Regions from separate parts of the Streptomyces vulcanius genome, predicted to be linked through region 2. Evidence: riboswitches for the same ligand, from Rfam matches in the RefSeq annotation. Region 2 holds a riboswitch; each other region holds the start of a gene.
What was found. A riboswitch is a leader RNA that binds a small molecule or an ion and turns the genes downstream of it on or off. The one in region 2 is predicted to bind cyclic di-AMP.

Region 1: it holds a riboswitch for cyclic di-AMP, as region 2 does, so the genes downstream of both, ACFPIH_RS30130 (transglycosylase SLT domain-containing protein) here and ACFPIH_RS11525 (M23 family metallopeptidase) in region 2, are expected to answer to the same signal.
Region 3: it holds a riboswitch for cyclic di-AMP, as region 2 does, so the genes downstream of both, ACFPIH_RS40810 (M23 family metallopeptidase) here and ACFPIH_RS11525 (M23 family metallopeptidase) in region 2, are expected to answer to the same signal.

Annotation. Positions count from the first base shown of each region.
Region 1 covers NZ_JBHSFK010000022.1:9,876-17,193, forward strand. The annotation lists gene ACFPIH_RS30115 (ABC transporter ATP-binding protein) at 1-529, opposite strand, end outside; gene ACFPIH_RS30120 (LolA family protein) at 563-1,837, opposite strand; gene ACFPIH_RS30125 (polyprenyl synthetase family protein) at 2,120-3,130, opposite strand; cyclic di-AMP (ydaO/yuaA leader) riboswitch at 3,577-3,755, shown strand; gene ACFPIH_RS30130 (transglycosylase SLT domain-containing protein) at 3,760-4,242, shown strand; gene ACFPIH_RS30135 (HAD family hydrolase) at 4,253-5,077, opposite strand; gene ACFPIH_RS30140 (GNAT family N-acetyltransferase) at 5,346-6,431, shown strand; gene ACFPIH_RS30145 (glycosyltransferase family 2 protein) at 6,458-7,318, shown strand, end outside.
Region 2 covers NZ_JBHSFK010000006.1:146,011-153,328, reverse strand. The annotation lists gene ACFPIH_RS11540 (bifunctional acetate--CoA ligase family protein/GNAT family N-acetyltransferase) at 1-2,503, opposite strand, end outside; gene ACFPIH_RS11535 (HPr family phosphocarrier protein) at 2,679-2,960, shown strand; gene ACFPIH_RS11530 (GntR family transcriptional regulator) at 3,190-3,885, opposite strand; gene ACFPIH_RS11525 (M23 family metallopeptidase) at 4,072-4,815, opposite strand; cyclic di-AMP (ydaO/yuaA leader) riboswitch at 4,829-4,992, opposite strand; gene ACFPIH_RS11520 (M16 family metallopeptidase) at 5,182-6,570, opposite strand; gene ACFPIH_RS11515 (M16 family metallopeptidase) at 6,567-7,318, opposite strand, start outside.
Region 3 covers NZ_JBHSFK010000036.1:97,580-104,897, reverse strand. The annotation lists gene trmB (tRNA (guanosine(46)-N7)-methyltransferase TrmB) at 1-403, shown strand, start outside; gene ACFPIH_RS40820 (PrsW family intramembrane metalloprotease) at 470-1,891, shown strand; gene ACFPIH_RS40815 (aldo/keto reductase) at 1,905-2,855, opposite strand; gene ACFPIH_RS40810 (M23 family metallopeptidase) at 2,967-4,007, opposite strand; cyclic di-AMP (ydaO/yuaA leader) riboswitch at 4,017-4,188, opposite strand; tRNA gene ACFPIH_RS40805 (tRNA-Met) at 4,422-4,495, opposite strand; gene ACFPIH_RS40800 (dihydrofolate reductase family protein) at 4,513-5,643, opposite strand; gene ACFPIH_RS40795 (MarR family winged helix-turn-helix transcriptional regulator) at 5,743-6,264, shown strand; gene ACFPIH_RS40790 (GTP cyclohydrolase II) at 6,396-7,022, shown strand; gene ACFPIH_RS40785 (NUDIX domain-containing protein) at 7,009-7,318, opposite strand, start outside.

The DNA of each region.
Region 1 (7,318 bases), on a different contig from region 2:
CCAGGCCGTTGGTCGGCTCGTCCAGGACGAGGAGCCGACGCGGCCGGAGGAGCGCGGCGGCGAGGCCCAGCCGCTGCTTCATGCCGAGCGAGTACGCCCTGGCCTTCTTGCCGGCCGCCGCCGTCAGTCCCACCCGCTCCAACGCGGCCGTGACGCGTGTGCGCCGGGTGCGCGGGTCGGCGGTCGGGTCGGCGGCGTCGTAGCGCAGGAGGTTGTCGCGGCCGGAGAGGAAGCCGTAGAGGGCGGGGCCCTCGATGAGGGCCCCGACGTGCGGCAGGACCCCGCGCACCGCCCGGGGCATGGGCTGCCCCAGGACGCGCGCCGAGCCGGACGTGGGCTCGATGAGCCCCATCAGCATGCGGATCGTGGTCGTCTTGCCGGAGCCGTTCGGCCCGAGGAAGCCGAAGACGCTGCCCTCCGGGACGCTCAGGTCGAGGCGGTCCACGGCGGGCCGGCCGCCGCGGTAGCGCTTGGTCAGGCCGTGGGTGCGGATCACCGGTTCGTCGTCCATGAGCCGCCCCTCAGCCATGCGCTCCCCCTTGCCTCAGGCCCCCAAGGCTACTTACTTCCCGGTGTTCGCCGCCTTCACCAGCGCGTCCTTGGTGACCGCACCGACGTAGACCTTGCCGTCGTCCGTGACCAGGGCGTTTATCAGGCGGGTGGAGAAGACCGTGCCCGAGCCGAACTTGCCGCTCACCTTGTCCCCGAAGGAGCCGAGGAAGCCGCTGAGGGCGCCGCCGGCATCGGAGCCGAGTTCGGAGTTCAGCTCGGAGTCGGAGGGAACTCCCGCACCGCCGGTCTCGAAGACCGCCACCGAGGTCCAGCCCTTGCCGAGGACGTCGGGCTCGTCGGCGTTCGGAGTGCCGTGCGAACCGTCCCGGCCCTCGAGGCCGTCGAGGCCGTCGAGCTCCTTGGCGAGCTCGTCGTCGGACATCCCGAAGTCCTCCGACGCGGTCCCCTCGTCGTCCCCCTCGGTGACCTTCGCGCCCTTGGGCGGGGTGAAGTCGAAGGTAGAGGCGGCGGGCTTGGCGAAGGTGACCTGGGTGAAGCCGGCGTCCACGACGGCGGCGCCGCCGCTCGCGGGGGTCAGCGTGAACTTCAGCGGCAGGCCCGTCTTCGCGTCGACGGCCACGCTGATCGCGCCGACCGTGGAGCCGGACTGCTTCGGCTTGATCAGCAGCTTGTAGGCGTCCCGGCCGGCCACGTGCACGGTGCCGTCCACGGTGACCGAGGTGGTGTCGTCGACCGCCTTGAGGGCGTCCTCGGTGAGGTCCTTGGGCGTGGCGGGGGTCTCCGCGTCCTTGGAGCTCTCGTCGACGGTGGAGTGGTAGACCTCGTTGGACGCGCTGTCGTAGCCCCAGACGTTCTTGCCGTTGTGGATGACGCTGTACTCCGCCGCGTTCTCCAGCAGGGAGAGCTTCTGGCGGTCGGGGCCGTCGGCGGCGACGCGCAGGGTGTGGGTGCCTGCGGCGAGCTCGGTGAGCTTGGTGGAGGGGTCGGCGGACGAACCGTCGCCGCCGCCCGCTCCGGTGGCGCCGGAGAGCAGGCTGCTCTCCAGCCCGCCGAGGTCCGGCAGGCCCAGGTCGGTGGTGATCTTCACGGTGCCGGACAACTGCTCCACGTCCGACGCGGCGATCTTGTCGAGGAGCTGCTGTGCGGTGATCTTCGGCAGATCGGGGTCGCCCGAGTCGGCGAGCGCCGGGACCAGCCCGATGGTCGCCGCCGCGACGCCGATCACGGTGACCGGAACGACGTACCGCACGGCCTTGCGGCGCCCGAGGCGCGGGTCGGCCGCGTCTCCGGCGGTCGTGATGTCGTCGGATGCGTTCGGTGCCATGTGTGCCTTACCTCCGTCGTCGGCGGCGGCTGGTCATCTCGCGATGTAACGTCCCCACCCCGAGCCGCCATTCTCACCCGAATCGGTGAGCGGTGGTGTTTTCCCTGGTTCCCATCTGACCAAATCGCACACGAAGAAGCGTCAGACCCGGGAGCCAACTCCGCGTACGTCTGGGGTATGACGTCGAGGGCCGCGGCGTACTCCCGACCCGTAGGGGTCACCCCCGGCAGGCCGCGTCCCGCAAGGGCCGGCGCCCTCCCGGAGAACCCGGCGCGGCGTCGGTCAGCCGGCGCGGTGGACCACCGCGTCGCAGAGTTCCGTCAGGGCCGCCTTCGCGTCGCAGTCCTTGAGGGGGGCCAGCGCCGCCCGGGCCTCCTCCGCGTACCGCACGGTGTCGCGGCGGGCCTGCTGGAGCGCCGGATGGGCGCGCAGGGCCGCGACCGCCTCCGCGAGCTTGGCGTCGTCGCTCAGGTCGGAGTCGAGCAGCTCGCACAGCGCGACGTCCTCGGGCAGCGACTGCTGCGCCGCCCGCTCGCGCAGCCGCAGCACCGGCAGCGTGGGGACGCCCTCGCGCAGGTCGGTGCCGGGGGTCTTGCCGGACTCGTGGGAGTCGGAGGCGATGTCCAGGACGTCGTCCGCCAGCTGGAAGGCGGCGCCGAGCCGCTCCCCGTACTGGGTGAGCACGTCGACCACGGTGTCGTCGGCGCCCGACATCATCGCGCCGAAGCGGCAGGAGACCGCCACCAGGGAGCCCGTCTTGCCGCCGAGGACGTCCAGGTAGTGCTCCACCGGGTCACGGCCGTCGACCGGGCCCGCCGTCTCCAGGATCTGGCCGGTGACCAGCCGTTCGAACGCCTCGGCCTGTACGCGGACCGCCTCGGGGCCGAGGTCGGCGAGGATGTGTGAGGCGCGCGCGAAGAGGAAGTCGCCGGTGAGGACGGCGAGCGAGTTCCCCCAGCGGGCGTTGGCGCTGGGCACCCCGCGCCGGACCGCCGCCTCGTCCATGACGTCGTCGTGGTACAGGGTCGCCAGATGGGTCAGTTCCACCACCACGGCCGACGGTACGACCCCGGGCGCGTACGGGTCGCCGAACCGCGCCGCGAGCATCACGAGGAGTGGCCGGAATCGCTTCCCTCCGGCTCGCAGCAGATGCTGGGCCGCCTCCGTGATGAACGGCACCTCACTCTTGGTGGCCTCGAGCAAGCCTTCCTCGACAGCCGCCAATCCGGCCTGGACATCGGCTTCCAGAGCCTGGTCCCGCACGCTCAGCCCGAACGGCTCGACGACGGTCACGAGGAGTCTCCTGTCTGCTGGTGTCTGCTGGCGATTACGCGGTTTGTCGATAGGTCTCTGAGCTCACTCAAGTCAGCGTATCCGGTCATGTTTCGATCACCACGAGCCCCCACGGTTACAGCTCGGGCGGTCTCACCGGGAAGCGGGCACCCCTTACGCGGCCATCTGGGTTTATTACCCGTTTCGCCCTTCTTGTGGAAGCCGGTGAGTTGGCTCACTCGGCCGGACGAACCGACCCTCCCCGGGTTCCCGTTCCCCGCACCCCGACCCCTCTCACCCGTCAAGCGAGTTGACGCTTTGCAGCAACAAAGGATCAAGTACCTCATAAGCCACAGACCAAGGTCAATAGGGGTCATCTGTGAATCCGCCACTTGTTCCGGACATGTGCTCTCGCATACGTTCCCGGCCTGTCGAGCGGACGCCTAATCCTGCCGCCGCTCCGACACCCACCTAGAACGCCATGGCAGGAGCGGGGGAACCAGGTAAGTCGCCGGACCGGATGTTTCATTTCACATGGGGCATTCCGTTACGGCTTGGGGTGAAGCCGCGTCCCTCCCCGGGACGCGGCCGGGCAGCTCCCGCCCGAACCCGACAGCTCACCTCGCAGGCGACGGAGAGGACACTTCGCCATGCCTGCTGCCGCTCAGAACCGCGGTCCCCGCCGCCTCGCCCGCACGCTCGCCGTCGCCGCCACCGGCGCGGCCGTGCTCGCCCTTCCGCTCATCGGCGCCACCGGCGCCTCCGCGGCCACCACCGCGACCACGGCCACGACGGTGACGACCGCCGGATACGCCAACAACCTCGACGGGTGGATCCGCGAGTCGCTCGCGATCATGGCCCAGAAGGGCATCCCCGGCACCTACAACGGCATCTACCGCAACGTGATGCGGGAGTCCTCGGGCAACCCGAACGCCATCAACCTGTGGGACTCCAACGCCGCCGCCGGCACCCCCTCCAAGGGCCTGCTCCAGACCATCGACCCGACCTTCCAGGCCTACCACGTGGCCGGCACGTCGTGGGACCCCTACGACCCGGTCGCGAACATCACCGCAGCCTGCAACTACGCGGCGGCGCGCTACGGCTCGATCGACAACGTCTTCGGCGCGTACTGACCCAGGCGCCTCACGGCCAGAGACGTTCGAGGACGACGGCCACGCCGTCGTCCTCGTTCGACGTCGTCACCTCGTCGGCCACCGCCTTGAGTTCGGGATGCGCGTTGGCCATCGCCACCCCGCGGGCGGCCCAGTCGAACATCGGGATGTCGTTGGGCATGTCACCGAAGGCGATGGTGTCCTCGGGCCGCAGCCCCAGGTGTTCGGCGGCCAGGGCGAGGCCCGTCGCCTTCGTGATCCCGCACGGCTGGAGCTCCACCGTGCCGGGACCCGACATGGTGACGGTGGCGAGCGAACCGACCACCGCGCGGGCCGTGGCCGCCAACTCGTCGTCGGACAGGGCGGGATGGCGCAGCAGCACCTTGCTGATCGGCGCGCACCACAGGTCGTCGCGGTCGCCGACGCGCAGGGCGGGCAGGGTCGGGTGCGGCATCGTGTAGCCGGGCTCGATGAGCGTCAGCCCGTCGACACCGTCCTGGTCCACGGCCGCGTACACCTCCCCGATCTCGGCCTCGATCTTGCCGATCGCGGTCTCCGCCAGCTCCCGGTCCAGGGTGACCGACCACAGCAGACGGTCGGCACCGACGTCGTACAGCTGCGCGCCCTGGCCGCACACCGCGAGCCCTCTGCTGTGCAGCCGGTCGAGCAGCGGCCGTACCCGGGGCGCGGGCCGGCCGGTCACCACCAGGTGGCGCGCCCCGGCGGCCGACACCCGCGCGAGCGCGGCGAGCGACCGGTCGGAGAAGGTGTCGTCGCCGCGCAGCAGCGTTCCGTCCAGGTCGGTGGCGATGAGGGAGTACGCGGTGCGCGAGGCATTAGCGGTGGGTGCGGCCATGATCAGAGAATACGGATCCCGCACCCTGCGGACTCGACGCGAATCGAACGAGGCCGAAGTCCGGCACGCTTGTGCCAACTCCCCTTTGATTGTTGACCGGAGACGCCCACGACGATCCGGTGCTCTCACCGTTCGCCCGCATCGCCGGGTACAGACCGGTTAAAGACCTCTGCACCGATTGGCAACAACTTGCTCCACTACCTACCGTGCGCCCGGTTGGTAGCGGTACCTTCCCTGTGTCCAGGGGGGACTTGATCGGGGGGTCAGGTTGAGCAGTGGGCGCATTCGTGTGCTGAGTCCTGAGGATCTCGGCGAGGGGGAACGGAGTCGGTGGCGCGCGCTGCGCGCAGTGTCGACCGCACCGCGCAACCCGTTCATGGAACCGGAGTTCACCGAAGCAATGGGCCGCGTACGGCCGCGTACGCGGGTGGCAGTGGTGTACGAGGGGCGCGAGCCGGTCGGCTTCCTGCCCCACGAGCGCGGCCCGTTGGGCCGGGGCCAGGCACTCGCGTACGGCGTGTCCGACGCGCAGGGGGCCGTACTCGCCCCCGGGCTGAGCATCGACACCGACGAACTGATGCGGGAGTGCTCCCTGTCCACCTTCGCCTTCGACAACCTGGAGGCGGAACAGGGCCTGTTCGTGCCGCACGCCGCCGCCGAGTACAGCGCCTATGTCATCGACGTCGAGAAGGGCTACGAGACGTACGAGTCCGTCCTGCGGGCCCAGTCGCCGAAGTTCCTGAAGACCACACTCGCCAAGGAGCGCAGGCTCGGCCGCCAGGTCGGGGAGGTGCGGTTCGTGTTCGACGAACGCGACCCCGCCGCGCTGCGCACGCTCATGGCGTGGAAGTCGGCCCAGTACCGCAGGACCGGCCGCCGGGACCGGTTCTCGCAGGAGTGGATCACCCGGCTCGTGCACACGCTGCACACGACGCGCGCGCCGGAGTGCGCCGGCACGCTGTCCGTCCTGTACGCCGGTGACGAACCGGTCGCCGCGCACTTCGGGTTACGTTCAGCCACCGTCCTGGCCTGCTGGTTTCCGTCGTACGACACGGAGTTGTCGAAGTACTCACCGGGCCTGGTGCTGCATCTGCGGATGGCCGAGGCCGCCGCCGCCGAGGGGATAGGCCTGCTCGACCTGGGGCGGGGCGCGGCCGAGTACAAGGAGTCGCTGAAAACCGGGGAGACCCCCGTGTACGAGGGAGCGTGGACGCGCCCGGGGGCGGGCGCCGCGCTCCACTGGCTCAGCCGTGAGCCGGCGCGCCGCGCGCACCACTTCGTGCGCGGCCGGCCGAGGCTCGCCGCGCTCGCCGCACGGTCCTTGAAGGGGGCGGGCCGGCTGCGCCGGTCATGACGATCGTCCTGGCCCAGGGGGGGTTCATGTCACACGCGACACGCGTACAGCAGGAGACAGAGACGTTTCTCGGCATCGGACCAGTGCAGGTCGCCGAGCTGGAGCTGGACGGAGGAGGGGTCCTCAAACCCGGCCCGGGCAGCCCGCCCGTCACGCACGGCGACGTGTTCCTGCTCGTGAGGCGGGGCGGGCGCCCGGTCGGGACACTGCTCGGGTCGGTACCGGAGGGAGCCGATCCGAGGACGGTGCTCCTCACGTCGGCGGCCCGTGAGCACGCTCCCGAGACGTCGCCGCCCGTACCGGCGCCCTCCGCCGCGCCACTGTCGGTGTCCGTCGTCATCGCCACCCGCGAGCGCGCCGACCGGCTCGCCCACGCCCTCGACTCGATGCTCGCCCAGGACCACCCCGACTTCGAGATCGTCGTCGTCGACAACGCGCCCGTCACGGACGCGACCCGGGAACTGGTCGAACGCAAGTACGCCGAGCGCGTGCGGTACGTGACCGAGCCGGTGCCCGGGCTGGCCGTCGCGCACAACACGGGCGTCGCGGCGGCGCACGGCGAGGTGATCGCCTTCACCGACGACGACGTCGTGGCCGATCCGCGCTGGCTCACCGAACTCACCGCGTCCTTCGGCTCCGATCCCGGCCTCGGCTGCGCCACCGGGCTGATCCTGCCGGCCCGGCTGCGCACGCCCGCCCAGGTCCTCCTGGAGAGCCACGGCGGCTTCGCGAAGGGCTTCGCGCCGCGCACCTACGACCCCGCCGACCCGCCCGCCGGCGAGCCGCTGTTCCCGTTCACCGCGGGCCGGTTCGGCTCCGGCGCCAACATGGCCTTCCGTACACAGGTGCTGCGCGCGGTCGGCGGCTTCGACCCGGCGACCGGCGCG
Region 2 (7,318 bases):
TCTCGTCGATGTCCTCGTACTCGGGCACCCTGCCGGGGTCGGCGGCCTCGCGCCGCCACTGGGCGTATTTCACCGCTTCACCGAGGGCACGGACGGCCCGCTCGGCGGCGGGGTAGGCGGGGATGAGGCGGGTGGCGTCAGAGGCGCCGAGGGGGTCTTCGGCGAGGTCCTGGCCGGGCGCACCGGCTCGCCGACCGGCGGAGACGTGGGCCCGCTCGTCGATGGACGCACCGGCTCGCCCACCCGCCGAGGCACCGGCAACGCCACCACCGGCGGAGGCACCGGTCACAGCGGCACGGGAGGAGGCACCCGTCACGGCACCACCGGCCGAGGCACCCGTCACGGCGCCACCGGCGGACTCGCCCGGGGCATCCGTCCGGGCTCGCGCGAGGGCCTCGCTGGCGGTATCGGCCGGGGCATAGGCCTCAGCTCGGGTGCGGCCTTCGCCGGCCCCGTCGCCCGGAACAACGGCCCGCGCTCCGGCGAGGGCTTCACCGGCGCCTTCGACCGGGGCGTCTGCCCGGGCTCCTGCACCCGCTCCCCCTCCGCCCGAGGCGGCCGTCCGGGCGTGGTCGGCCAGCGGCGGTTGCGGCCCTCCCGTCGGCGTCGCCGTACGCGCGTGTGGCGCCTGTGCGCGAGGTGCGGTGCTGGTCGCGGCGGACAGCGCTGCCGCGAGGCCGCCGAGTTCCACGTGGACGACGAGCACCGGCTTGCCGGGAGCCGCGGCGGCGGCCGAGCGCAGCGCCTGGGCGAGTTCCGCGTCGTCCGGCGAGATCTCGCCGATCGCGGGTATCGCGGTCACCACCACCGCGTCGCACGAGTCGTCGGCCAGCGCCCGCGCGAGGGCCGCGTGGAAGTCGTCCGCCGACGCCTCCGTGGTCAGGTCCAGGGGCGGCAGCGGGTGCAGCCCCTCGGCGAGGCACGCGTCGTACGTCAGCAGGCCCAGCGACTCGGAGTTGCCGAGGATGGCCACCCGCGGGCCGGCCGGCAGCGGCTGACGGGCGAGCAGCAGGCCGGCGTCGACGAGTTCGGTGATGGTGTCGACGCGGATCACGCCGGCCTGGCGCAGCAGCGCGGAGACCGTCGCGTGCGGGAGGCGGATGGCGCGTACGGCGTGTCCCTGGGGGGCGGAGCCGGAGCCCTGGACGACCACCAGGGGCTTGGCCGCCGCCGTACGCCGCGCGAGGCGGGTGAACTTGCGGGGGTTGCCGATGGACTCGAGGTACATGAGGGCGACGTCGGTGTCCGGGTCGTCGAACCAGTACTGCAGGACGTCGTTGCCGGAGACGTCCGCGCGGTTGCCGGAGGAGATGAAGGTGGAGACGCCGGTGGTGCCGGTGACGCCTCCGCCGCGCCGGTGGAGGCGGGACAGCAGGGCGATGCCGATGGCTCCCGACTGGGCGAACAGGCCGATGCGGCCGGGGCGGGGCAGTTCCGGGGCGAGGGAGGCGTTGAGCCGGACGTCCGGGGAGGTGTTGATGACGCCGAAGGCGTTGGGGCCGATGATCCGCATGCCGTACGCGCGTGCGTGCCGGACGAGTTCGCGCTGGCGCTCCCGCCCGTCGGGGCCGCTCTCGGCGTAGCCGGCGGAGAGGACCACCAGGCCCTGGACGCCGTGTTCGCCGCACTCGGCGACGACTTCGGGCACGTGCTCGGCGGGTACGGCGACGACCACGAGGTCGACCGGCTCGGCGATGTCGCGCACCGAGCGGTGGGCGGGGACGCCGTCGAACTCCTTCAGGTCCTCGGGGAACGCCTTGTTCACGGCGTGGAGGCGGCCGGTGAAGCCGGCCTGGCGGAGGTTTCCGAGGACACTGCGGCCGACTCCGCCGGCGGCCCGGCCGGCGCCGACGACGGCGACGGAGCCGGGTGCCAGCAGCCGTCGTACGGAGTGGGACTCGGCGCGCTGTTCCCGGGCGCGCTGCACGGCCAGGGAGCGCTCGGTGGGTTCGAGGTCGAACTCCAGGCGGACCACGCCGTCCTCGAAGCTGCGCTTCTGGGTGTAGCCGGCGTCGGTGAACACCTTGATCATCTTGCTGTTGGCCGGAAGCACCTCGGCGGCGAACCGGCGGATGCCGCGCTCGCGCGCGACGGCGGCGATGTGTTCGAGGAGGGCGGAGGCGACCCCGCGGCCCTGGTGGGCGTCCTGGACGAGGAAGGCGACCTCGGCCTCGTCGGCGGGCGCGGAGGCGGCCATGCCGTCGGCGCCAATGCGGTCATAGCGTACGGTTGCGATGAACTCGCCGCCGACCGTGGCCGCGAGTCCCACCCGGTCCACGAAGTCGTGGTGCGTGAAGCGGTGGACGTCCTTCGCGGACAGTCGCGGGTAGGGCGCGAAGAAGCGGTAGTACTTCGACTCGTCCGAGACCTGCTCGTAGAAGCTGACCAGGCGCTCGGCGTCATCGACGGTGATGGGGCGGACGCGCGCGGTGCCGCCGTCGCGCAGCACCACGTCGGCCTCCCAGTGGGCGGGGTACTCGTGCCGGTCCGAGGCGCTCTGCATGGGGCCCAGCGTACGGCTCGCGTCCGACAACGGCGCGAGGCAGTCTTGGGGACGGACGCCGGATCGAGGCCGCGATCCGACAGCCGTGACGGGAGGGGCGACACGACCCCTCCCTCCCACGCTTCACGTGTGGAACACTGGTCTAGACAACCTGAACACCGAAGGGCAGCAACACATGGCTGAGCGCCGCGTCAACGTCGGCTGGGCCGAGGGCCTCCACGCCCGCCCCGCTTCCATCTTCGTCCGAGCCGCCACGGCCGCAGGCGTCCCGATGACGATCGCCAAGGCAGACGGCAACCCCGTCAACGCGGCGTCCATGCTGGCCGTCCTCGGCCTCGGCGCCCAAGGCGGCGAGGAGATCGTCCTCGCCTCCGACGCCGAGGGTGCGGACATCGCCCTCGACCGGCTGGCGAAGCTGGTCGCCGAGGGTCTCGAGGAGCTCCCCGAGACCGTCTGAGTCACCCGCGCAGGCCGCGTCGCCCTCCCGGGGGCGGCGCGGCCCTGCCGTTTTCGCGCACGCTTTCGGGGGTTTCGGTCCCGGGCTCCGGGGAAATTACCCGCGGCATACGCGGAAATCCGCGTGCGGGCACACGAAAGGCGCACCTCAGAAATTGAAGGCGCGCACGGAATAAGGCAGCGGAAATACAGCTCCGCCGAATATCCCTTCTTTGTATACGGCCCCCGTGTTAATGCCGCAGACCCGTCATGTTTACGGCAGGTTGCGAAGTCCTCACACGGTCGGCGCGTTCGGTGCCGCCGGAGAAGCGCAGCCGGTGTGCGAGCGTCGCGCGCTCGGTGTGCAGCGCCGTGACCGTCCGCGCGCGCTCCCCGTCGCCGCGCGCCACCGCGTCCACGATCGCGCCGTGCTCGGCCCAGGACTCCACGGGGTTGGCCGGCGCGTCCACCGCGTACATCCAGGCGATCTTGTGCCGCAGCTGGGTGAGCGTGGACGTCAGGGCATGGCTTCCGGAGGCCTGGGCGAGCGTCTCGTGGAACCAGCTGCCCAGGGAGCGCAGATCCTCGCTGTTGCCCCTCCTGGCCCGCTCCTGGCCCAGCCGGACGAGCCCGCGCAGCACCTTCAGATGGGCCTCGGTGCGCCGCTGCGCCGCCCGGGCGGCACCGAGGGGCTCCAGGAGCATGCGCATCTCCAGCAGGTCGGCGGCCTCCTGCTCGGTCGGTTCCGCGACGCACGCGCCCGCGTGCCGCCGGGTGACGACGAAGCCCTCGGCCTCCAGGGTGCGCAGCGCCTCCCGGACGGGAACCCGGGAAACGCCGTAGCGGCGGGCGAGGAGTTCCTCGGTGAGTCGGCTGCCGCGCTCGTAGACACCCGCGACGATGTCGTCCCGGATGGCCGTGCACACCGAGTGCGCCGGAATACGCATGACCGACCTCCGCCTTAATCCCCGTGAAACGTCGACGATTGACGTGTTCAGTGACTCTATTGCAATGGGACGGAATTTCCGATGGCGGGCCGGAATCCAGGGATATTTTTTGGACAGCGGGGTCGCCGAAACGACGAAAGCCCCGGCCGGAGGGGCCGGGGCTGCACGATCTGTCGCCGTGTGTCGTCAGACGTTCACGCCGTGCTGGCGGAGGTAGGCGACCGGATCGATGTCCGAGCCGTACTCCGCGGTGGTGCGGGCCTCGAAGTGCAGGTGCGGGCCTGTGACGTTGCCGGTCGCGCCGGACAGGCCGATCTGCTGACCGGGAGTCACCTGCTGGCCCACCGAGACCCCGATGGACGACAGGTGGCCGTACTGGGTGAACGTGCCGTCGTTCATCCTGATGACGATCTGGTTGCCGTACGACCCTCCCCAGCCGGCCTCGACGACGGTGCCCAGGCCGACCGCGTGCACGGTGGTGCCGGTCGCGGCGTGGAAGTCGATGCCGGTGTGGCTGCCGGAGGACCACAGGGAGCTGCTCGCGTGGTAGCCGGTGGAGATGTAGGAACCGGTGATCGGCGGCACGAAGGTGTTCAGCCGCTTGCGTTCGGCCTCCCGGGCGGCACGCACGCGTGCCTCGCGGTCCTCCACGGCCTTCTTGGCCGCCGCCTCACGCGCGGCCTCCTCGTACGCCGCCTCCTTCTGGACGGCGACCTGGTCGTCGACCTGCTCGGCGGCTGCTTCACCGGCGGCGACGACGGGCGTCAGCCCGGTCTCCTCGGGGGTGGGCTCGGCGGCGAAGGCCGGAGTGACGGCGACAGTGGCCATGACACCGGTGGTGGCGAGCGTCGCGACGCCCGCCGCACGGATGGTGGTGCGCTGCATCCGGCTGGGGCGACGGTGCTTCCCGGGGGCGCAGGTGAACGCCATGTAGTTGAGCGGTCCTTTCCTTCCCTCTCGCCTACCGGGTTAGCTGACGGGTTCGGAGCAGGAAGGTCTCCTACGGACCCCCTCGCGACTGGCGCGGGCGTCCGATTCACCCCAGGGACTTCATGGGTCCCCGGCTCCCCTGGCTCGCGCCGTACGGGGACTCGGCGATGACTGTCCGGTGCCGCGGCTGCGGCGCACTGCCTGACGAACAGCCCGCCTGACGCTAAGCGGGGCCCCTTTCAATCCCCAAGTGGATCGCGGGTTTTGTAGCGCATCCCACAGGGCAGACGTGCAACCTCTGGCTCAATTCGGGCATCTGGGGGCCCTCGACCGCGCTCCCGCCGCCCAGGACCCCCACACGCGTGGCTACTCCGCGGGGACGACCTTCACGTCGCCGATCCCGAGCGCCTCGACGGGCTCCTTGATCTGCGCGGCGTCGCCGACGAGGACGGTCACCAGACGGTCCACCGGGAAGGCGCTGACGGCCGCCGCGGTGGCCTCCACGGTGCCGGTGGCGGCGAGCTGCTGGTACAGCGTGGCCTGGTAGTCGTCGGGCAGGTACTGCTCGACCTGGTCGGCCAGCGTGCCGGCGACGGCCGCCGCGGTCTCGTACTTCAGCGGGGCCACACCCACCAGGTTCTGCACGGCGACGTCCCGCTCGGCGTCGGTCAGTCCCTCGGCGGCGAGGGTGCGCAGCACCTTCCACAGGTCGTCCAGGGCGGGACCGGTGTTCGGGGTGTCGACGGAGCCGCTGATGGCCAGCATCGAGGCGCCCGAGCCGTCCGGCGCGGACCTGAGGATCTGGCCGAAGGCGCGCACGCCGTACGTGTAGCCCTTCTCCTCGCGCAGGACACGGTCCAGACGGGAGGTGAGGGTGCCGCCGAGGCAGTAGGTGCCGAGCACCTGGGCGGCCCACACGCGCGCGTGGCGGTCGGCGCCGATCCGGCCGATCAGCAGCTGTGTCTGGACGGCGCCGGGGCGGTCCACGATGACGACCCGTCCGGCGTCGTCGGCCGTCACCGACGGGACCGGCCGGGGCTGGGCCGGGGAGCCCGTCCAGGCGCCCAGGGTGTCGCCGAGGAGCGCCGCCAGGTCGACGCCGGTGAGGTCGCCGACGACCACGGCGGTGGCCGTGGCGGGCCGGACGTGCCGCTCGTAGAAGGCGCGTACGGCCGCCGAGTCGATCTTCTCGACGGTCTCCGCGGTGCCCTGGCGCGGGCGCGACATCCGCGTGCCCGCCGGGAAGAGCTCCTTGGAGAGCTCCTTGGCGGCCCTGCGGGAGGGGTTGGCCAGCTCGTGCGGGATCTCGTCCAGGCGGTTGCGGACCAGACGCTCGACCTCGCTGTCGGCGAACGCGGGCGCGCGCAGGGCGTCGGCGAGCAGGCCGAGCGCCTTGGGCAGGCGGGAGGCCGGCACCTCCAGGCTGATGCGGACGCCGGGGTGGTCGGCGTGCGCGTCGAGGGTGGCGCCGCAGCGCTCCAGTTCGGCGGCGAAGTCCTCGGCGGAGTGCTTGTCGGTGCCCTCGGAGAAGGCCCGCGCCATGATCGTGGCGACGCCGTCCAGGCCGGCCGGTTCGGCGTCGAGGGGGGCGTCGAGGAGTACCTCGACGGCGACGACCTGCTGGCCGGGGCGGTGGCAGTGGAGCACGGTCAGGCCGTTGTCCAGGGCGGCGCGTTCGGGCGCCGGGAACGCCCACGGCTTGGCCTCGCCCGCCCGGGGCTGGGGGTGGAAGTCCATCGTGGCGAGCTCGCTCACTGGGCCGCCTCCTCGTTCTCGTCCTGGTCGGCGGGGGTTTCGGGGGCGGTCGGCTCGTAGACGAGCACCGCGCGGTTGTCGGGGCGCAGGCGGGCCTTGGCGACCTCCCGCACCTCCTCGGGCGTGATCTCCAGCACGCGCTGGACGGCCGTGAGGGCGAGCTGCGGGTCACCGAACAGGACGGCGAAGCGGCACAGTTCGTCCGCGCGGCCGGCGACGGTGCCGAGCCGGTCGAGCCACTCGCGCTCCAACTGGGCCTGGGCGCGCTCCATCTCCTCGGCCGTGGGGCCGTCCTCGGCGAACCGGGCGAGCTCCTCGTCGATGGCGGTCTCGATGACGGGCACCTCGACATCCCCGGACGTCTTCACGTCCAGCCAGCCCAGGGAGGGCGCCCCGGCCAGCCGCAGCAGGCCGAAGCCGGCCGCGACGGCCGTACGGTCGCGGCGCACCAGCCGGTTGTAGAGCCGGGAGGACTCGCCGCCGCCCAGGACGGTGAGCGCCAGGTCGGCCGCGTCGCTCTCGCGCGTGCCGTCCTGCGGCAGACGGTAGGCGGCCATCAGGGCGCGGGCCGGGACCTCCTCCTCGATGACCTCGCGCAGCTGCCCGCCGATGACCTCGGGCAGCGAGCCGTCGCGCGGCTCGGGCTTGCCGTCATGGGCGGCGATGGAGCCGAAGTACTTCTCGACCCAGGTGAGCGTCTCGGCGGGGTCGATGTCGCCGACGACCGAAAGGACCGCGTTGTTGGGCG
Region 3 (7,318 bases), on a different contig from region 2:
CGGCCTGACCAACGTGCGGGTGGCGAACGGCGACGCGATCATCCTGCTGCGGGAGATGCTGCCGGCCGGCTCGCTGGCCGGACTGCGCGTCTACTTCCCGGACCCCTGGCCCAAGAAGCGGCACCACAAGCGCCGCCTCATCCAGCCGGAGTTCCTGGACCTCGTCGCGACGCGGCTGAGACCGGGGGCGATCGTGCACTGCGCGACCGACTGGGAGCCGTACGCCGAGCAGATGCTCCAGGTGCTCACCACGCATCCCGCGTTCGAGAACACACAGGCCGAGGGCGGTTTCGCGCCCCGTCCCGGGTTCCGGCCGCTGACCCGTTTCGAGGGTCAGGGTCTTGAGAAGGGTCATGTCGTGAACGACCTGCTCTTCCGCCGCGTACAGCACGAGGATCGCTGACCGAACGACCGACCCGACCGCTCGCTCCCCGTCCGCCTCAGCCCCTCCCTCGTTAGGGTCGATGCCGTGGCCATCAGTCCCCCGTATCCGCCGTATCCGCCGCACCCCGGCGGCCCAGCCGAGGGCGTGCCGCTGCGGCACGCGCACTGGTGGCGGCGGAGATCAGTCAGGTACGGGGCGCTGATCACGCTGCTCACCCTCTCCGGGCTGGTCATTCTTGCGCTGGTGCGGGAGCAGACCGGCACCGAGGGGTTCCTGGTCGGGCTCGGGCTCGCGGTGCTGCCGGTGCCGCTGCTCCTCGCCGCCTTCCGCTGGCTCGACCGGGTCGAACCGGGCCCCTGGCGCAATCTGGTCTTCGCCTTCGCCTGGGGCGCGTGCGCGGCGGCGCTGATAGCGATCGTCGCCAACAGCTTCGCCACCCGCTGGATAGCCACCGCGACCGCCGACCCTGCCCACGCGGACACCCTCGGGGCGACCGTGATAGCGCCGGTGGTCGAGGAGTCCGCCAAGGCCGCCGCCGTGCTGCTGGTCTTCCTCTTCCGCAGACGGGACTTCACCGGGCTCGTGGACGGCGTGGTCGTCGCCGGGGTCACCGCGACCGGCTTCGCGTTCACCGAGAACATCCTCTACCTGGGCAACGCCTTCGGTACCGACCAGCTCACCGGCGACAGCGGCATCGCGTCCGTGACCGCCGCGACCTTCTTCGTACGCATCGTCATGTCGCCGTTCGCGCACCCCTTGTTCACCGTGCTGACCGGCATCGGCTTCGGCCTCTCCGCGCTCTCCGCGGACCGCCGGCATCTGTTGCGCGTGCTGTTCCCGCTGGGCGGACTGCTCTGCGCGATGGGCATGCACGCCCTGTGGAACGGCTCGTCGAGCTTCGGCGACTTTGGGTTCTTCACGGTGTACGCGGTGTTCATGGTGCCCGCGTTCGGGGTGCTGACCTGGCTGGTGGTGTGGACCCGGCAGCGGGAACTGCGCACCGTGCGCGAGGAGTTGCCCGCCTACACGGCCGCAGGCTGGCTCACCCCGGCAGAGCCGTACGCGCTCGGCTCGATGCGGGCCCGGCGGCTGGCCCGCGACCACGCCCGACGGCACCTGGGCAGGCCGGCAGCGCGGGCGGTCGCCGAGTACGAGGCGTACGCGACCTCGCTCGCGTTCCTGCGGCACCGGGGGCGCGTCGGACGCGCCGACGCCGACTTCGTCGTACGGGAGCGGGAGCTGCTGAACGAGCTGTGGCGCCGCAAGGACGTGGCCCGGCCCGCGCTGGACCACGCGGCCCGGCTGACGGCTCCCCCGCCGATGCCGGTGCCCGTACAGATGCCCGTGCCCATGCCCGTGCCCATGCCCGTACAGCTGCCGACGCAGGGGTACGGGCATGGATACGGCAGCCCGCAGAGCTACGGGTATGGCATCCCCCAGGGCTACGGGTATGGGTACGGGTATCCGGCGGGGCCGCGTCCCGCACCCAACCCCTATCAGCCGTAGCCCAGGGCGGGCGTCAGGCCGACGCCTGGTTCAGCCGGGTGATCTCCTCGTCCGTCAGCTCCAGTTCCGCCACGCCCAGCAGGGCCGGCAGCTGGTCGACCGTACGGGCGGAGGCGATCGGCGCGGCGACCGTCGGCCGGGCGGCGAGCCAGGCGAGGGCGACCGTGGCGACCTCGGTGTCATGGGCGCCGGCGATCTCGTCGAGGGCGGTGAGGACACGTATGCCCCGCTCGGAGTCGAGGTGCTTCGCGGCGCCTGCCGCCCGGGCGCTGTCCACCGTCGTACCGGGCCGGTACTTGCCGGTGAGGAAGCCGGACGCGAGCGCGTAGTAGGGGACCGCGGCGAGCCCGGCCTGGGAGGCGAGGTCCTGGAGTTCGCCCTCGTAGGTGTCGCGGGAGACCAGGTTGTAGTGGGGCTGGAGGGCGACGTAGCGGGCGAGGCCCTCGCGGTCGGAGAACTCCAGGGAGGCCCGGAGGCGTTCGGGGGAGATGTTGGAGGCGGCGATGTGCCGCACCTTGCCGGCCCGGACCAGTTCGTCGAGCGCGCCGATGATCTCCTCGACGGGGATCTCGGGCCTGTCGAAGTGGGTGTAGTAGAGGTCGATGCGGTCGGTGTCCAGGCGGCGCAGGGAGGCGTCGGCGGCGGCCTTGATGTTGGCGGCGCTCAGGCCCTGGTAGTCGGGGTGCTGGCTGACCTTGGTGGCGATGACGAGGTCGTCGCGGTTGCCGCGCGCCTTGGCCCACTTGCCGATGATGGTCTCGGACTCGCCGCCGCTGTTGCCCGGCACCCAGGCCGAGTAGCCGTCGGCGGAGTCGAGGAAGTTGCCGCCTGCCGCCGCGTAGGCGTCCAGGACGGCGAAGGAGGCGGTCTCGTCGGCGGTCCAGCCGAAGACGTTGCCGCCGAGGGCGAGCGGGAAGACCTCCAGGTCGGAGGCACCGAGCTTACGAAGCGCAGTAGTCGTCATGCTCTGCATCAACAACGGCTTCCGAGCGGCCCATTCCGGTGCTCACGCGAAGAACACGTGAACACCGAGCAGAGGGATTCTCCGGAGGCTCAGGGGGTTGTCAGGGGGTTCTCAGGGGTTGAGGCCCTTGCTGCGCAGCCAGGACATCGGGTCGATGCCGGTGGAGCTGCCGCCCGGGTGGACCTCGAGGTGGAGGTGGGCTCCGGTCACGTTGCCGGTGGCGCCCACGCGGCCGATCACATCACCGGTGGCGACCTTCTGGCCGACACTGACGCTGATCGACGACTGGTGGCAGAACCAGAGTTCGGTGCCGTCGTCCAGAGTGAGGATGGTGCGGTAGCCGTAGGAGCCGGCCCAGCCCGCCTCGGTGATGGTGCCGCTGTGGACGGCCTTGATGAGCGTGCCCGTGGGCGCGGCGAAGTCGAGGCCGGTGTGGTACCCGGAGGACCAGAGCGAGCCGGCCTGGCCGAAGGTCCCGGTGATGGTGTACGAGGAGGTCGGCAGCGTGTACTGCTTGGCCAGCTGGACGAGCCTCGCGGCCTCGACCTTCGCCTCGGCGGCCTCCTTGGCCTTCTGCTTCGCCTCGGCGGCCGTGGCCTTGGCCTCCTTCTCGGCCTTGGCGACGGCGGCTGCCTGCGCCTTGGCCTGGGCCGCCTCGGCGGCCTGCTGGGCCTTGGCGGCGACCTGGGTCTGCTGCGACTCGGCCTGCGCCATGATCCGGCTGCGCAGCGCCTCACCGGCGTCGGCTGCGCCGCCCTGGGGGGTGTCGTCGGCCTCGGTGCCGAAGTTGGCGAGGGCGGGTGCGGTGTCCGGCGCGTCCTCGCCGGAGACGAGGGAGCCCACGGAGGGCAGGTCCGGCATGGAGATGGCGACCGGCGGCTTGCCGGTGTTGGCGCTGGCCATGCCGCCCGCGCTGAAGGCGGCTATGACACCGACGCCGAGGACGGTGGAACTGCGGGCGAATCCGCCGCCGCCGCGCTGCTTGGCGACCCGGTGCTTGCCACGGACCGGGGAAACGGATTCCGCGGTGGGATTCCATTCCTCCCAGGGGCCCTCGTCGGTGCGGTAGCTGCCGTAGCCGAAGGTCTCGGTCTCAGGAGAGCGCTGGCTCGGCACGAACGGGGCTTCTGGGGCAGGCCGGTTGGACGCCACGCGGGCGTACTCCTTTCCTTCCGTCGCCTACCGGGTTAGCTGACGGGTTCGGAGCGGGAAGGTCTCCTACGCGCGTAAACCGTTCGTCACTCTGCGAGTTCGAGTTGACGACGGTTGCCGCGCGATTCACCCCAAGTTGGTGGTTCCCCGGTTCCCTTACGGGATTCGGCAGGTGCACACGGAGCCGTCTCTTGTGACGGCTGGGACGACCGTGCTGCGTTATCGAACGTTAATAGACCTGGGGGCGCGTTTCCAAGCTCTTCCGCCTGTTCGCACAACATTTTTGGCCAGGACTTTCGGTCCATCAGCGGTGAAAAACGGGCGAGTTGGCTGGAATGTACAGCTGGCGCACAGTCAATGGAGAGGAAACACCGAGGGCCGGAACCCTTTCGGATTCCGGCCCTCGGCCTTCAGTAGCGGGGACAGGATTTGAACCTGCGACCTCTGGGTTATGAGCCCAGCGAGCTACCGAGCTGCTCCACCCCGCGTCGTTGACTCAACTCTATCACCCGGTCAGGTGCCGGTTGACCACTCGCGCCCGCTCCACGTATTCGGGGAGTACGACGACGTCGACGCCCTCGGCCGCGAGGAGACCGTTGCCGTCCGCGGCCGTCACGAAGGTGTCGGGTTCCTGCCAGGCGGTGACCACCCGGCGGACGCCCGCGTCGAGGATGAGACGGGCGCAGGGGGCCGGGCGGGAGGCGCGGCGGGCACAGGGCTCCAGGCTGCTGTAGACGGTGGCCGTGGCCAGCCGGGGGTCGGCGGGGTCGATCTTGGCGAGGGCGGCCTCCTCGGCGTGCACCACCGGGTCGCCGGCCTCGCGGGAGTGACCGCGGGCGAGTTCCGTGCCGTCGGCGGCCACGACCACCGCGCCGACGCTGAACGCGGTCTGCGAGGGCGGGCACTCGGCGGCGAGGTCGCAGGCGAGCGCGAGCCAGCGGCGGTCGGCGGCGGAGGGGAGCGGGCCGGTGCCGGGGGCGGTGGGCTCGTAGCGCATGAGGACGACGTCCTGGATCCGCCGGGTGTCGGTGAGGCGCAGGCGTCCGCCCTGGTAGGCCCCGGGGCCGAAGAGACGGGGGGCGTCCGGGTCGCCCACGAGGAGGGGGGCGAGGACGAGCTGGAGTTCGTCGGCGAGGCCCTGCTGGAGCAGCTGGGTGTGGACGGTGCCGCCGCCCTCGACCATGAGCCGGCGTACGCCCCGCTCGTCGTGGAGATGGGTGAGGATCCGGCGCCAGTCGAGCTCGGGGCCGAGCGGGACGACGTCGGCCGCGATCCCGAGCGCGCGGGCCCGCTCCGCGCCCTTCTCGGTCGTGTAGACGGTCTTCTCCCCGCCCGTGTGCCAGAAGTTCGCCGCCGGGTCGAGGTCGCCGGAGCCGCTGACGGTGACCTTGAGGGGGTATTCCGGCTTTCCGGCCGCCACGCGCGCGGCGCGGCGGTCGGCGGAGTTCACCAGCAGACGGGGGTTGTCGGCGCGGATGGTGCCGGCGCCGATGAGGATGGCGTCCACGGAGGCCCGTACCTCGTCGACGCGGTCGAAGTCGGCGGGGCTGGAGAGCAGCAGGCGCTCGGAGGTGGTGTCGTCCAGGTAGCCGTCGAGGGAGACCGCGGCGGACAGCAGGACGTACGGGTACGACATCGGCGCGGCTCTCCTGGAGGACGAGTGGGGGCTTGGATCGCGTGGGGCTTGGATCGCGTGGGGCTTGGTTCAAGTTTGAAACAAACTTACACTGGGTGCATGACGACCCGCTGGCTCACTCCCGAGGAGCAGCGCGCCTGGCGCGCGTACATCGCCGCGACCCTGCTCGTCGAGGACGCGATCGACCGGCAGCTCCAGCGGGAGGCCGGCATGCCCCATCTGTACTACTCCATTCTGGCGAACCTCTCCGACGCGCCCGAGCGGCGGATGCGGATGACCGATCTCGCGGAGTCGCTGAAGATCACCCGCAGCCGGCTGACCTACGCGGTGACCCGGCTGGAGAAGGACGGGCTGCTGGGGCGCGAGGACTGCCGCTGGGACAAGCGCGGCAGCGTCGCGGTCCTGACGGACGAGGGCATGGCGGTCCTGGAACGCCTGGCCCCCGGCCATGTCGAGACGGTCCGCGCCACGCTCCTCGACCGGCTCACCCCCGAGCAGGTGGGACAGCTGGAGGAGATCTTCACGCAGGTCGCGCACGGTTTCCAGGGGGATGCCGGGGAGGCGGCGCCGGAGGAGCTGCCATGGCGCAGGCGTTCGTCTCCCTGTTCCGGATCTTCGTGAGCGGATCTTCGTGAAGCGGGCCACAATCCCGTTGCTTCAAATTTAAAGCATGGGGTAGGGTCTCACCCGGCACACTGCTTCAAATCTGAAGCAGCTGCCCGTACCGACCGCACACGGACCGGGAGACCCGCATGCCCGACACCCCCGCCGCCACCCAGCGCGCCCGCGTCCGGGTACCGCTGCGCTTCCCCGACGGCTACTCCGTCGACGCCGAACTGGTCACCTTCCACGGCCTGGCCGACGGACAGGAGCACATCGCCGTCGTGCTGGGCAAGCCGGGGCCCGTCCCGCTGGTCCGGCTGCACTCCGAGTGCCTCACGGGTGACGTCTTCGGCTCCGCCCGCTGCGACTGCGGTCCCCAGCTGCGCGAGGCCGTCGAGCGGATAGCCGAGCGCGGCGGCGTCCTGCTCTACCTCCGCCAGGAGGGCCGGGGCATCGGCCTCTACAACAAGCTCGACGCGTACGCCCTCCAGGACCAGGGCCTGGACACCTACGAGGCGAACTCAGCCCTCGGGCTGCCCGAGGACGGCCGGGACTACACCGCCGCCGCCCAGATGCTGCGCGCCCTCGGCGTCACCGAGCTGGACCTGCTGTCCAACAACCCCGACAAGGCGGACCAGCTGCGGACCCTGGGCATCGACGTCCACGACCGCGTCCCGACGGGCGTCTTCACCACCCCGCACAACGTCCGCTACCTGCGCGCGAAGGTGCTGCAGACCCAGCACACGCTGCCGCTGGCGGAACTCAGCGTCGGCTGAACGGCCCGTGCAGGGCGGCCCACTGGAGCAGCATGATGGTCTTCGCGTCGGCGATCCCGCCGTCGCGGACCAGCTCCAGGGCGTCCGCGAAGGGAATCTCGACGACGGCGATGTCCTCGCCCTCGGCCGCCACCCCTGCCGTCTCGACGCCGGGGGCCGAGCCGTCGTAGGGGGCGGCGAAGAAGGAGAGCCGCTCGGTGACCGATCCCGGGCTCATATACGCGTCGAACACGTGCTCGACATCATGGACGGTACGTCCGGTCTCCTCGGCGGCCTCGCGCCGGATCGCCTCCTGC